DNA from 3 places in the Streptomyces sp. NPDC057271 genome. Region 2 is predicted to be linked to each of the others. Evidence: riboswitches for the same ligand, from Rfam matches in the RefSeq annotation. Region 2 holds a riboswitch; each other region holds the start of a gene.
The links. A riboswitch is a leader RNA that binds a small molecule or an ion and turns the genes downstream of it on or off. The one in region 2 is predicted to bind thiamine pyrophosphate.
Positions count from the first base shown of each region.

Region 1 (4,450 bases), on a different contig from region 2:
GCGGTGACCGAGGCAGCCCTGGACGCGAACGCGGCCGCCCGTCTGGACGGGCTGCGGGCGGCCCTGGCGATCCTCGCCCTCTCCTCGCTCCTCGCGCTGTTCTTCACCCCGCGCATCCCCTCCACCCAACCGGGCTCGCCACGGACCTGAGGATGCGGACCCGCTCCACAGGGCGCCACGGACCGTGCGGACCTAGCGTGGACGTAAGCCGATGGGCCACTGAAGGGATCAGACGATGAGCAACGCCATGGACAAGGCCAAGGGCAAGTTCAAGGAGGTCACCGGAAAGTTCACCGGCAACGAACGACGGGAGAGCGAGGGCAGGACCGACCAGGCGAAGGCCAAGTTCCGCGAGACGGTGAAGAGCGTCCGCGAACGCGCCGAGGGCATCAAGGACTCCCTCAAGCGCGACCACTCCTGACACGCTCCGACCTCAGGAGCCGGCCCCCGCGCCGCCTCCGGCGCGGTCCTGCCGGCCCGAGCGCCGCGGCCCCAGGTCACGCTCGCGCGTCTGCGACACTGGTACCACCATGCCCAAGCCCGGAGAACTCACTTTCGTCGCCCCCCGCGGAGCCAAGAAGCCGCCGCGGCACCTTGCCGACCTCACGCCCGCCGAGCGCAAGGAGGCCGTCGCCGCGATCGGCGAGAAGCCGTTCCGCGCCAAGCAGCTGTCCACTCACTACTTCGCGCGGTACGCCCACGATCCCGCCGAGTGGACCGACATTCCCGCCTCCTCCCGCGAGAAGCTGCAGGGGGAGCTGCTGCCCGACCTGATGTCCGTGGTCCGGCACATCTCGTGCGACGACGACACCACCCGTAAGACCCTGTGGAAGCTGCACGACGGCACGCTCGTCGAGTCCGTGCTCATGCGCTACCCCGACCGGGTCACCATGTGCATCTCCTCACAGGCCGGCTGCGGGATGAACTGCCCGTTCTGCGCCACCGGCCAGGCCGGGCTCGACCGGAACCTGTCGACCGCCGAGATCGTGCATCAGATCGTCGACGGGATGCGCGCCCTGCGCGACGGCGAGGTGCCCGGGGGACCGGCGCGGCTCAGCAACATCGTCTTCATGGGCATGGGCGAGCCGCTCGCCAACTACAAGCGGGTCGTCGGCGCGGTCCGCCGCCTCACCGACCCCGAGCCGGACGGGCTCGGTCTCTCGCAGCGCGGCATCACCGTCTCCACCGTCGGCCTCGTGCCCGCCATGCTGCGCTTCGCCGACGAGGGCTTCAAGTGCCGGCTCGCCGTCTCGCTCCACGCGCCCGACGACGAGCTGCGCGACACCCTCGTGCCCGTCAACACACGCTGGAAGGTCCGCGAGGTCCTCGACGCCGCCTGGGAGTACGCCGAGAAGTCCGGTCGCCGGATCTCCATCGAGTACGCCCTGATCCGTGACATCAACGACCAGGCATGGCGGGGCGACCTCCTCGGGCGGCTGCTCAAGGGCAAGAGGGTCCATGTGAACCTGATCCCGCTGAACCCGACGCCCGGGTCGAAGTGGACCGCGTCCCGGCCCGAGGACGAGAAGGCCTTCGTCGAGGCCATCGCCGCCCATGGTGTCCCCGTCACCGTCCGTGACACCCGCGGCCAGGAGATCGACGGTGCCTGTGGACAGCTCGCGGCGTCGGAGCGCTGACCTTGTAGTCTGTGCTCGAACACATCTCCATATTCCGACAGGGGAGCGCCACAGCGCTGAGAGTGCGGTCACCGGACCGCAGACCCTCTGAACCTTGCCCAGGTCATTCTGGGTAGGAAGTTCGGTCGCAACTCGAGCTGTTGCGCCCTGCCCACCTTCGGGTGGGCAGGGCCGCGTCTCTTCCTGGTCACACCCAGGAGGACTTTTCCGTGAACACCAAGAAGATGGTCGCCACCGGCGTGGCCGCCGCGCTGGGCGTCACCGCGCTCGCCGCGTGCGGCACCGAGGACGGCGGAGGCGCCGCGGGCAAGAGCGGTGAGCCCGCGCCGAAGACCGTGACCCTCGTGAGCCACGACTCCTTCAGCGCCTCCAAGGAGGTCCTGGCGGAGTTCACCGAGCAGACCGGCTTCACGGTCAAGGTCCTCAAGAGCGGCGACGCCGGCGTGGCCGTCAACAAGGAGATCCTGACCAAGGGCTCCCCGCAGGGCGACGTCTTCTTCGGCGTCGACAACACCCTGCTCTCCCGCGCGCTCGACAACGGCATCTTCGTGCCGTACGAGGCCAAGGGCCTGGACGCCGTCGCCGCCGAGGCGAAGATCGACAAGGAGCACCGGGTCACCCCGATCGACACCGGTGACATCTGCGTCAACTACGACAAGAAGTACTTCGCCGACAAGAAGCTCGCGCCCCCGCAGACCTTCGACGACCTGGCCAAGCCGGAGTACAAGGACCTGCTCGTGGTCGAGAACCCGGAGAGGTCCTCTCCCGGCCTCGGCTTCCTCCTCGGCACGGCCGCCCGGTACGGCGACGGGGGCTGGCAGGACTACTGGAAGAAGCTCAAGGCCAACGGCGTGAAGACCGTCGACAGCTGGGAGCTCGCCTACAACCAGGAGTTCTCCGGCTCGGCCGGCGGCCGGCAGGCCAAGGGAGACCGGCCGCTGGTCGTCTCCTACGCCTCCAGCCCGCCGGTCGAGGTCCTCTACTCCGAGCCGCAGCCGAAGGACGCGCCGACCGGCGTCTCCACCGGCACCTGCTTCCGGCAGATCGAGTTCGCCGGACTGCTGAACGGCGCGAAGAACCCCGAGGGCGGCAAGGCGCTCATCGACTTCCTGATCTCGAAGAAGTTCCAGGAGGACATGCCGCTGCAGATGTTCGTCAACCCGGTGACCGAGGGCGCCCGGCTGCCCGAGCTCTTCACCAAGCACGGCGTGGTCATCGACAAGCCGCAGACCATGGCGCCCGAGAAGATCGCCGAGAAGCGTGACCAGTGGATCCAGTCGTGGTCCTCGCTCGTCCTGAAGTAGTCCGTAAGCGGTCCGACCGCCGGGGAAGCGCGGCGCGGCTCGGCCTGATGGTCGTGCCCGTCGCCTTCTTCACCCTCTTCTTCGCCTGGCCCGTCGTCTCCATCGTCGAGCGGGGGCTGCGGTCCGACGGCGCCTGGCGGTTCGACCGGTTCGGCGAGACGCTCAGCCGGCCGGAGATCCTCGACGTCCTCTGGTTCACGCTCTGGCAGGCGCTCGCCTCCACCGCGCTGACCCTGCTGATCGCGCTGCCCGGCGCGTACGTCTTCGCGCGCTTCGACTTCCCCGGCAAGGGTCTGCTGCGCGCGGTCGTCACCGTGCCCTTCGTGATGCCGACCGTCATGGTCGGTACGGCCTTCCTGGCGCTCGTCGGCCGCGGCGGGCTCCTCGACGAGCTGTGGGGGGTGCGCCTGGACACCACCGTCTGGGCGATCCTCCTCGCGCACGTCTTCTTCAACTACGCCGTGGTCGTCAGGACCGTCGGCGGCCTGTGGGCGCAGCTCGACCCGCGTCAGGAGGAGGCCGCCCGCGTCCTCGGCGCCTCCCGGTTCACCGCCTGGCGGACCGTGACCCTGCCGGCGCTCGCCCCCGCCGTCGCCGCGGCCGCGCTGATGGTGTTCCTGTTCACCGCGGGATCGTTCGCCATCGTCCAGATCCTCGGCGGACCGGCGTACTCCACCCTGGAGACCGAGATCTACCGGCAGACGGTCGACCGCTTCGACCTGACGACGGCAGCCGTCCTCACCCTCGTCCAGTTCGTGGCAGTCGGCGTCGTCCTCGCCGTGCACGCCCGGACGGTACGGCGCCGGGAGACGGCCCTGAAGCTCGTGGCGCCCGAGCAGACCGCGCGGCGGCCCAGGGGCTTCGGTCAGTGGGCGCTCTTCGGCGGTGTCCTGCTCTCCATCCTCCTGCTGCTGGTGCTGCCTCTCGCCGTGCTCGTCGAGCGGTCCTTCGACACTCCGGGCGGGTACGGGCTCGACTACTACCGGGCCCTGTGGTCCGTCGACCCGTCCGGGACCTTCCTCGTGCCCATGGTCGACACGATCGGGAACTCCCTCCAGTACGCCCTCGTCGCCACCGCCCTCGCCCTCGTCATCGGCGGACTCGCGGCGGCCGCCCTGACCCGGCGGGCCGGCCGGCTGGTGCGCGGCTTCGACGCGCTGCTGATGCTGCCGCTCGGCGTCTCGGCCGTCACCGTCGGCTTCGGCTTCCTGATCACGCTCGACGAGCCCCCGCTCGACCTGCGGGCGAGCTGGATCCTCGTGCCGCTCGCCCAGGCGCTCGTCGGCGTCCCCTTCGTCGTACGGACGATGCTGCCCGTCCTGCGTGCCGTCGACGAACGGCTGCGGGAGGCGGCCGCCGTGCTCGGCGCCTCGCCGCTGCGGGCGTGGCGCGAGGTCGACCTGCCGCTGGTGCGGCGGGCGGTGCTCATCGCGGCCGGGTTCGCGTTCGCGGTCTCCCTGGGCGAGTTCGGCGCGACCGTCTTCATCGCACGGCCCGACAATCCGACGC
Region 1 covers NZ_JBHUYJ010000004.1:127,947-132,396, forward strand. The annotation lists gene ACFUJR_RS03315 (MFS transporter) at 1-150, shown strand, start outside; gene ACFUJR_RS03320 (CsbD family protein) at 236-421, shown strand; gene rlmN (23S rRNA (adenine(2503)-C(2))-methyltransferase RlmN) at 531-1,637, shown strand; TPP riboswitch at 1,667-1,774, shown strand; gene ACFUJR_RS03330 (thiamine ABC transporter substrate binding subunit) at 1,862-2,941, shown strand; gene ACFUJR_RS03335 (ABC transporter permease) at 2,989-4,450, shown strand, end outside.
Region 1: another riboswitch for thiamine pyrophosphate. It lies ahead of ACFUJR_RS03330 (thiamine ABC transporter substrate binding subunit); the one in region 2 lies ahead of thiO (glycine oxidase ThiO).

Region 2 (4,450 bases):
CGGCCCTGGGCCAGGTCGCGGGGGCGGCCGACGGCGAGGAGGGCGACCAGGGCGCCGTAGCGCAGCCACAGCGCGGACCAGGAGGGCTCGGCAGGATCCCCTCGGTGGACCAGCTCGGAGTCTGCGGCGTGGTGCCCCGCGTACTGGACGAAGCGGCCGAACTGCTCGGACCAGAAGTACGGCACCGGGTCGTAGACCCCGGGGGTCTCGCCGATGATGTCGGCCGCGACGGTACGGGGGCCCTGGAGCGCGTTGTCCCAGTGGTGGACCAGGAGCCGGGTGCCGTAGCGGGCGGAGGGGAACGAGGCGCAGTCGCCGACGGCGTACACGTCGGGCAGCGAGGTGCGCAGCCGGTCGTCGGCGGTGACGGAGCCGTCGGCGTCGAGGGCGATGCCGGAGCCGGCGAGCCAGCGGGTGGCGGGCCGGGCGCCGATGCCGACGACGACCGCGTCGGCGGGCAGCCGCCGGCCGTCGGCCAGGTGGACCGTGCCGGGTTCGATCCGGTCCACGCGCGCGTGGGTCAGGAGTTCGGCGCCGCTCTCCTCGTACCAGCGGGTCATCGGGGCGGAGACCTCGACGGGCAGCGCGCCGGCGAGCGGGCGGTCGGCGGCCTCGACGACGGTGACCGCGCAGCCCGCCTCGCGCGCGGCGGTGGCGAACTCGGCGCCGATCCAGCCGGCGCCCACCACCACGATGTCGTGCCGCCGCTCCAGGACGGGCTTGAGGCGGGCGGCGTCGTCGAGGGTGCGGAGCAGATGGACCCCGGGCACACCCTCGGTGCCGGGCAGGGTGACGGGCTCGGCGCCGGTGGCGACGACCAGCACGTCGTACGGGACGGGCCCGGCCTCCGTGTCGACCTCGTGGGCGTCGGCGCGCAGCCCGGTCACGTCGAGGCCGAGACGCAGGTCGATGGAGAGCGCCTCGAAGTCGACGTCGAAGGCCGAGTCCTCGGCCTTGCCGAGGAGGACCGCCTTGGAGAGGGGCGGGCGGTCGTAAGGCTGGTGGGGCTCGGCCCCGATGAGGGTGACCGCACCGGTGAAGCCCTGCTCGCGCAGGGCGACGGCGGTCTGCACCCCCGCCATCCCGGCGCCCACGACGACGACCCGCTGCTGTGCCTGCTTCTGCTCGCTCACCCGATCACCTTACGTATCTGACAGACTGTCAGGAAGACTGCTGCTCCACGACACTGGTGCCGGAGCCCTCCTGGGACTCCCATGCCCAGCTCTCCTCCAGCCGAACGCGGCCGTCGGGCAGCTCCACGACGGTGGAGACGCAATGCCCGGAAGAGGTCGATCCGTCCTGCTTCAACTGCACATAGCGGAAGTCGAGCCGGTCCCCCGCGCGCGTGCCGACGAGATTCCCGCGGACCACGTCCCCACCCGCGTACTCGGCCCAGATCCGGCCGTCCTCCTCGTGGTACACGAACCGGGTACGCGTCCCGACCTGACCGGGGGCCTGGTCGGCGACGGGAACGAGGACGAGTCCGTCGAGGGATCGAGAGCCCGGGGCGGAGCCCGTCGGTCGAGGGTGGTGGTGGGAGACGGGAGGGAGGGGCACGGAGGCTCCCTTACTGGGCGTCGGGGGCGGGGGTTACGCTGACCGTCAACGTAGAGCACTCGCGGGAGCCCGGACGCACCGGGCTGAGAGGGAGGCTGGCCGGCCTCCGACCGTACGAACCTGATCCGGGTCATGCCGGCGAAGGGAGGGGCTGGACGCCCATGTCGCGTACACGCAGTACCCCTGACGTTCTCGTCGTCGGGGGCGGAATCATCGGCCTGGTCACGGCCTGGCGGGCCGCGCAGCGCGGGCTGAGCACCACGGTCGTGGACCCCGGGCCGGGCGGCGGGGCCGCCCGGGTGGCGGCCGGGATGCTGGCCGCCGTCACCGAACTCCACTACGGCGAGGAGACCCTGCTCGCCCTCAACCTCGCCTCCGCGCGCCGCTATCCGGAGTTCGTCGCCGAACTCCGGGACGCCACGGGGCACGACGTCGGCTACCGCGCATCCGGGACGCTCGCCGTCGCGCTCGACGCCGACGACCGGGCGCATCTGCGCGAACTGCACGCCCTGCAGATCCGTTGCGGCCTGGAGTCGGTGTGGCTCAGCGGGCGCGACTGCCGGCGCCTGGAGCCGATGCTGGCGCCGGGGGTGCGCGGCGGGCTCAGGGTCGACGGCGACCACCAGGTCGACCCACGCCGACTCGCCGCCGCGCTGGTCACCGCCTGCGAGCGGGCCGGGGTGGTCTTCCACCGGGATCTCGCCGAGCGGCTGACGGTGGTACGGGACCGGGCCACGGGCGTGGTGCTCGCGGACGGCTCCCCCCTGGAGGCCGACCAGGTGGTGCTGGCCGCGGGCAGCCTGAGCGGCCGGCTCGCGGGCGTACCGCGGGACGTCCTGCCGCCGGTACGTCCCGTCAAGGGCCAGGTGCTGCGCCTCACCGTGCCGCGTGCCCTCGCCCCGTTCCTGTCCCGGACCGTCCGCGCCGTCGTCCGCGGCAGCCACGTCTACCTGGTGCCCCGCGAGAACGGGGAGCTGGTGGTCGGCGCCACCAGCGAGGAGCTGGGCTGGGACACCACCGTGACGGCGGGCGGGGTCTACGAGCTGCTCCGGGACGCCCACGAACTCGTACCCGGCCTCACCGAGCTGCCGCTCACCGAGACACTGGCGGGTCTGCGGCCCGCCTCCCCCGACAACGCGCCTCTGCTCGGCCCGACCGCGCTGCCCGGCCTCCAGCTGGCCACCGGGCACTACCGCAACGGGGTCCTGCTCACGCCGGTCACCGGCGACGTCATGGCCGAGCTGCTCACCACGGGCGTGCTTCCGGACGAGGCCCGCCCCTTCACTCCCCGCCGCTTCTCCCCCGTACGTCAGGAGCAGCCCGTATGAACGTCTCGACGAACAGCTCGACCGACACGTCGACGAACACCTCGGCCAGCGTCTCCGTCAACGGCGAGGCACGTGTCCTCGCCGCGCCCACGACCCTCGACACCCTGGTGGCGACGCTGACGGCCGCGCCGTCGGGTGTGGCCGCGGCCGTCAACGAGACGGTCGTGCCGCGCAGCCAGTGGTCCGCGACCGTCCTCGGCGAGGGCGACCGGGTCGAGATCCTCACCGCCGTACAGGGAGGCTGAGCGCGATGTCCGACGACACCTTCCTCCTCGCCGGCACGGAGCTCACCTCACGGCTGATCATGGGCACCGGCGGGGCGCCCAGCCTGGACGTGCTCGAACGCTCGCTGGCCGTCAGCGGCACGGAGCTGACGACGGTCGCCATGCGCCGTCTGGACCCGACCGTCCAGGGCTCGGTCCTCTCCGTCCTGAACCGGCTCTCGATCCGTGTCCTGCCGAACACCGCGGGCTGCTTCACGGCGGGCGAGGCGGTCCTCACCGCCCGTCTGGCCCGGGAGGCGCTCGGGACCGACTGGATCAAGCTGGAGGTCATCGCCGACGAGCGGACCCTGCTGCCGGACCCCGTCGAGACGCTGGAGGCGGCGGAGACGCTGGTGGACGACGGCTTCACGGTCCTGCCGTACACCAACGACGACCCGGTCCTCGCGCGGAAGCTGGAGGACGTGGGCTGCGCGGCGGTCATGCCGCTCGGCTCGCCGATCGGCTCCGGGCTGGGCATCCGCAACCCGCACAACTTCGAACTGATCGTGGCGGCCGCGGGCGTGCCGGTGATCCTGGACGCGGGGGCCGGAACGGCCTCGGACGTGGCGCAGGCGATGGAACTGGGGTGCTCGGCGGTCATGCTCGCCTCCGCGGTGACCCGGGCCCAGGACCCGGTCCTGATGGCGGAGGGCATGCGCCACGCGGTGGAGGCGGGCAGGCTGGCCCACCGGGCGGGCCGTATCCCCCGCCGCCACTTCGCCCGGGCCTCGTCCCCCACGGACGGCCGGGCCGCCCTGGACCCGGAGCGGCCGGCGTTCTGAGCGGCGGCCGCGCGTCACAGCTGTGCTGCGGTCGGGGGCGGTGGGGGCGGGCGGTGCTCGGCGGCTCGTAAACTCGGGGCCGTGGACACGACCCTTCAGGACCCCCTCGTCGGGCAGCTGCTCGACGGCCGCTACCGCGTCGACGCGCGCATCGCCGTCGGCGGGATGGCCACGGTCTACCGGGCCGTCGACATCCGCCTCGACCGGGTGCTCGCGCTCAAGGTGATGCACCCGGCCCTCGCCGCCGACGCCACGTTCGTCGAGCGCTTCATCCGCGAGGCCAAGTCCGTCGCCCGGCTCTCCCACCCCAACGTCGTCGGGGTCTTCGACCAGGGCGCGGACGGCGCGTACGTCTATCTCGCCATGGAGTACGTGGCCGGGTGCACGCTCCGCGACGTGCTGCGCGAGCGCGGGGCGCTCCAGCCGCGCGCCGCGCTCGACGTCCTGGAGCCGGTGCTCGCGGCGCTGGGGGCCGCGCACCGGGCCGGGTTCGTCCACCGCGACATGAAGCCGGAGAACG
Region 2 covers NZ_JBHUYJ010000060.1:19,649-24,098, forward strand. The annotation lists gene ACFUJR_RS24870 (NAD(P)/FAD-dependent oxidoreductase) at 1-1,082, opposite strand, end outside; gene ACFUJR_RS24875 (hypothetical protein) at 1,162-1,557, opposite strand; TPP riboswitch at 1,609-1,721, shown strand; gene thiO (glycine oxidase ThiO) at 1,719-2,885, shown strand; gene thiS (sulfur carrier protein ThiS) at 2,882-3,130, shown strand; gene ACFUJR_RS24890 (thiazole synthase) at 3,136-3,930, shown strand; gene pknB (Stk1 family PASTA domain-containing Ser/Thr kinase) at 4,012-4,450, shown strand, end outside.

Region 3 (4,450 bases), on a different contig from region 2:
GGATCGAGGACTCCCTCGCGCACTGGCGCGACGAAATCGGGGTCCCCATCTACTTCGCGATCTACCGCGAGGGTGAGATCGAGCTCGTCGCCGTCGCCGATACCCCGTCCGCCCCCGCCGTGGACGAATGGGCCGACTTCCGCGAGACGGGCCATGCGCATGCGATCGGTCAGTGTCTGCTCAGTCAACTGGATCTGAAGACTCGTCAAGACCACCTCGATCGCCACCCGGTGGAATCCATCACCCCGTACACGGTGCGTAACCGTCGTACCCTTTTGGATCGTTTGGGCGGTATGGGGCGAATGGAACCCCTGGTGGAGCGTCAGGAATATGCGCTGGGCACGGTCTGTGCCGCAATCCCCATCACCGCGGGCTCCACCGCGGCCACGATGGCCATTTCCGTCCCCCTCCACCAGGAAGAACGGTTGCTACCCGCAGTCAACCGACTACGCAAAGAAATCGGAGGGCTCTTCAGCTCCTTCGCTTTCTCTATCAGTATCTGAAAAATCACTCCTTGTGATCTGCTAGTGCGTGCAGCACGATTGCGTCAAGCAGGCCATGAGGGATCATTCCTGGCCGTTTTGGGCACAGCTTTCAGCTGCTGTGTTTACACAACTGCTTCATCTACTGCGGGGTACATCATGCGAGAGTCGGTGCAGGCCGAGGTCCTGATGAGCTTCCTCGTCTCCGAGGAGCTCTCCTTCAGGATTCCGGTGGAGCTGCGTTACGAGACCCGGGATCCCTACGCGGTGCGGATGACGTTCCACCTTCCCGGAGACGCGCCTGTGACCTGGGCGTTCGGCCGGGAGCTGCTCCTCGACGGGATCAACGGACCGAGCGGGGACGGCGATGTGCACATCGCGCCGACCGAACCCGAGGCTCTCTCGGACGTCGCCATCCGGCTCCAGGTCGGCAGCGACCGTGCCCTGTTCCGCGCCAGCGCCCCGCCCCTCGTCGCGTTCCTCGACCGTACGGACAAGCTCGTTCCACTTGGCCAGGAACGGACATTGGGTGACTTCGAGGACAATCTGGAGGCGGCGCTCGGCCGGATCCTCGCGGAGGAGAACGCCGGCTGACCCGGCCGTCCCGGCCGCGCGGTCAGGTCGCCCCGGCTGACCCGGCTGAGCAGCCCGCCCCGGCCGCTACCCCGGCCGACCGTCATTTTGCGCGGCGGCGGCGACCACCCCTGGCCGCAGGCTTCCCCACGCCGCCCGGCCGGTCGGCGGAGACCACCAGGGCCGCGAGAGCGGTGGTGAGCGGGACCGAGGCGACCAGCCCGATCGATCCCACCAGCGTGCGGACGATCTCCTGCGCGACCAGTTCGCTGTTGGCCACCGTCCCCACGCTGCTCTGAGCGATGGAGAAGAGCAGCAGCAGGGGCAGGGCCGCACCGGCGTACGCCAGTACCAGCGTGTTCACCACGGACGCGATGTGGTCGCGGCCGATCCGGATCCCGGCCCGGTACAGCGCGCGCCGCCCCATGCGGGGATCGGCCTGGTGCAGCTCCCACACCGACGAGGTCTGCGTCACCGTCACATCGTCGAGGACACCGAGCGAACCGATGATGATGCCGGCCAGCAGCAGACCCGACATGTCGATTTCCGGGTAGAGACCGTGGATCAGGCCGGTGTAGTCGTCGGTGTTCCCGGTCAGTGACGCCCAGCTGACGAAGTACGAGCCGAGGAGACCGATCAGCAGCAGCGAGATCAGTGTCCCGAGGACCGCGACCGACGTACGGGCCGACAGGCCGTGGCACATGTAGAGAGCGATCAGCATGATCGCGCTCGACCCGACCACCGCGACCACCAGCGGATTCGAGCCCTCGAGAATCGCCGGCAGGATGAAGAAGGTCAGGATCAGGAAGCTCACCGCGAGCGAGATCAGCGCCATCACTCCGCGCATCCGGCCGACGAGCACGACCACGAGCGCGAAGATCAGGGCGAGGACCGTCAGCGGAACCTTCCGGTTCACATCCGTCACCGAGTACTGCAGATCGCGGGGGGCGTCCGGCGCGTACGCCACCACCACGCCCTGTCCCTCGTCCAGTTGGCGCGGCGCGTCGGGCTGCACGATCTCGGTGAAGGTACGGCCCTGGTCCGGACCGCTCGTGACCTCGATCGTCGCCTTCTCGCACTGCCCCTGCTGCGCGTTGACCGCCTCGCGCCCCTGGGGCGTCGAGACGTCCCCGGTCGGCGGTACCTGACCGGCGTTCACGTCCTGGCAGTCGACCTGCTCGACCGAGGTGACCTTGCCCTGGTAGGTCTGCCGGTCGAAGCCGACGCCGGTGCGTTCGTGCTCCGGGGCGCCGCCGGGCCATAGGACGACGAGCCCGACCACGACGGCCGTGGCGAACGGGATCAGGACGGCCGCGATGACTCTGCGTAGATGCCGGGAGACGGGCGCGGCGGGTCCATGGCTGTGGGTGTGGCCGTGCCCGTGACCGACGTCGCCAGGTCCGTGACCGACGTCGCCGTGTCCGTCGTGGCCGTCGGGTTCCGGGTTCTGCTGCGAGGAAGTCACCGACCGATCATCGCAAGAACGATGGGGGCCCACTGTTCAGCACGGCCGGGTTGACGCTAGCGTGGTGCCACCTTTGCACACGCGGGAGCTCGGAGCACCGGGCTGAGAGGGCGCTGATCACCGTACGCGCGTACCGATGTACGTACGGGAGGAGGCTGCGCCGACCGCCGAACCTGTTACCGGGTAATGCCGGCGTAGGGAGATCGGTCTCATGACCATTCAGGATGCACGCACGCCTGCCACCAGCGAGAACGCCGGCCTGGACGAGCGCAAGCCGGGCTGGCACAAGGGGTACGTCGAGGGCTCGCGCCCCGACCTCCGGGTGCCCGTCCGCCAGGTGCACCTCACCAACGGCAAGGACGTGACGCTGTACGACACGTCCGGTCCGTACACCGACCCCACCATCGACACCGACGTACGCCGCGGCCTTCCGCCGCTGCGCGAGAACTGGATCATCGCGCGGGGTGACACGGAGGAGTATGCCGGTCGCCCGGTCCGCCCCGAGGACGACGGCATCAAGCACACCTCGCCGCGCGGAGGCCTGAAGAACCTCGACGCGGTCTTCCCCGGCCGTCCCCGCCAGCCCCGCCGGGGCCGTGACGGCCAGGCCGTGACCCAGCTCGCGTACGCCCGCCGGGGCGAGATCACCCCGGAGATGGAGTACGTCGCGATCCGCGAGAACGTCTCCCCCGAGGTCGTACGGGAGGAGATCGCGGCAGGTCGGGCTGTCCTTCCGGTCAACGTCAACCACCCGGAGATCGAGCCGATGATCATCGGCAAGCGGTTCCTGGTGAAGGTCAACGCCAACATCGGCAACTCCGCCGTCACCTCCTCCATCGAGGAGGAGGTGGAGAAGATGACCTGGGCGACCAAGTGGGGCGCCGACACGGTCATGGACCTCTCCACCGGCCGCAACATCCACACCACGCGCGAGTGGGTGCTGCGCAACTCCCCCGTGCCGATCGGCACCGTGCCGCTCTACCAGGCGCTGGAGAAGGTCGACGGCAAGGCCGAGGAGCTGACCTGGGAGATCTACAAGGACACCGTCATCGAGCAGGCCGAGCAGGGCGTCGACTACATGACGGTCCACGCCGGCGTGCTGCTGCCGTACGTGCCGCTGACGGCCCGTCGCAAGACAGGCATCGTCTCGCGCGGCGGCTCGATCATGGCCGCCTGGTGCCTGGCGCACCACAAGGAGAACTTCCTCTACACGAACTTCGAGGAGCTCTGCGAGATCCTGGCGACGTACGACGTCACGTACTCGCTGGGCGACGGGCTGCGGCCCGGCTCCATCGCCGACGCCAACGACGAGGCGCAGTTCGCTGAACTGCGCACGCTCGGCGAGCTGAACACGATCGCCAAGCGCCACAACGTGCAGACGATGATCGAGGGCCCGGGCCACGTCCCGATGCACAAGATCAAGGAGAACATCGACCTCCAGCAGGAGATCTGCGAGGAGGCGCCGTTCTACACGCTCGGCCCGCTCACCACGGACGTCGCCCCGGCGTACGACCACATCACCTCGGGCATCGGCGCCGCGATGATCGCCTGGTGGGGTACGGCGATGCTCTGCTACGTCACGCCCAAGGAGCACCTGGGCCTGCCCAACCGCGATGACGTGAAGACCGGTGTCATCACGTACAAGATCGCGGCGCACGCGGCCGACCTGGCCAAGGGGCACCCGGGGGCGCAGGAGTGGGACGACGCGCTGTCGGACGCGCGGTTCGAGTTCCGCTGGGAGGACCAGTTCAACCTGGCGCTCGACCCGGACACCGCCCGCGAGTTCCACGACGAGACGCTGCCGGCGGAGCCCGCGAAGACCGCGCACTTCTGTTCGATGTGCGGTCCGAAGTTCTGCTCGATGAAGATCAGCAGAAGCATCACAGAGCAGTTCGGTGGAGAAGCGGACGCCAGCCCCGAGGAGATCGAG
Region 3 covers NZ_JBHUYJ010000024.1:73,941-78,390, reverse strand. The annotation lists gene ACFUJR_RS14450 (IclR family transcriptional regulator) at 1-503, shown strand, start outside; gene ACFUJR_RS14445 (SsgA family sporulation/cell division regulator) at 642-1,076, shown strand; gene ACFUJR_RS14440 (YibE/F family protein) at 1,159-2,520, opposite strand; TPP riboswitch at 2,592-2,738, shown strand; gene thiC (phosphomethylpyrimidine synthase ThiC) at 2,732-4,450, shown strand, end outside.
Region 3: another riboswitch for thiamine pyrophosphate. It lies ahead of thiC (phosphomethylpyrimidine synthase ThiC); the one in region 2 lies ahead of thiO (glycine oxidase ThiO).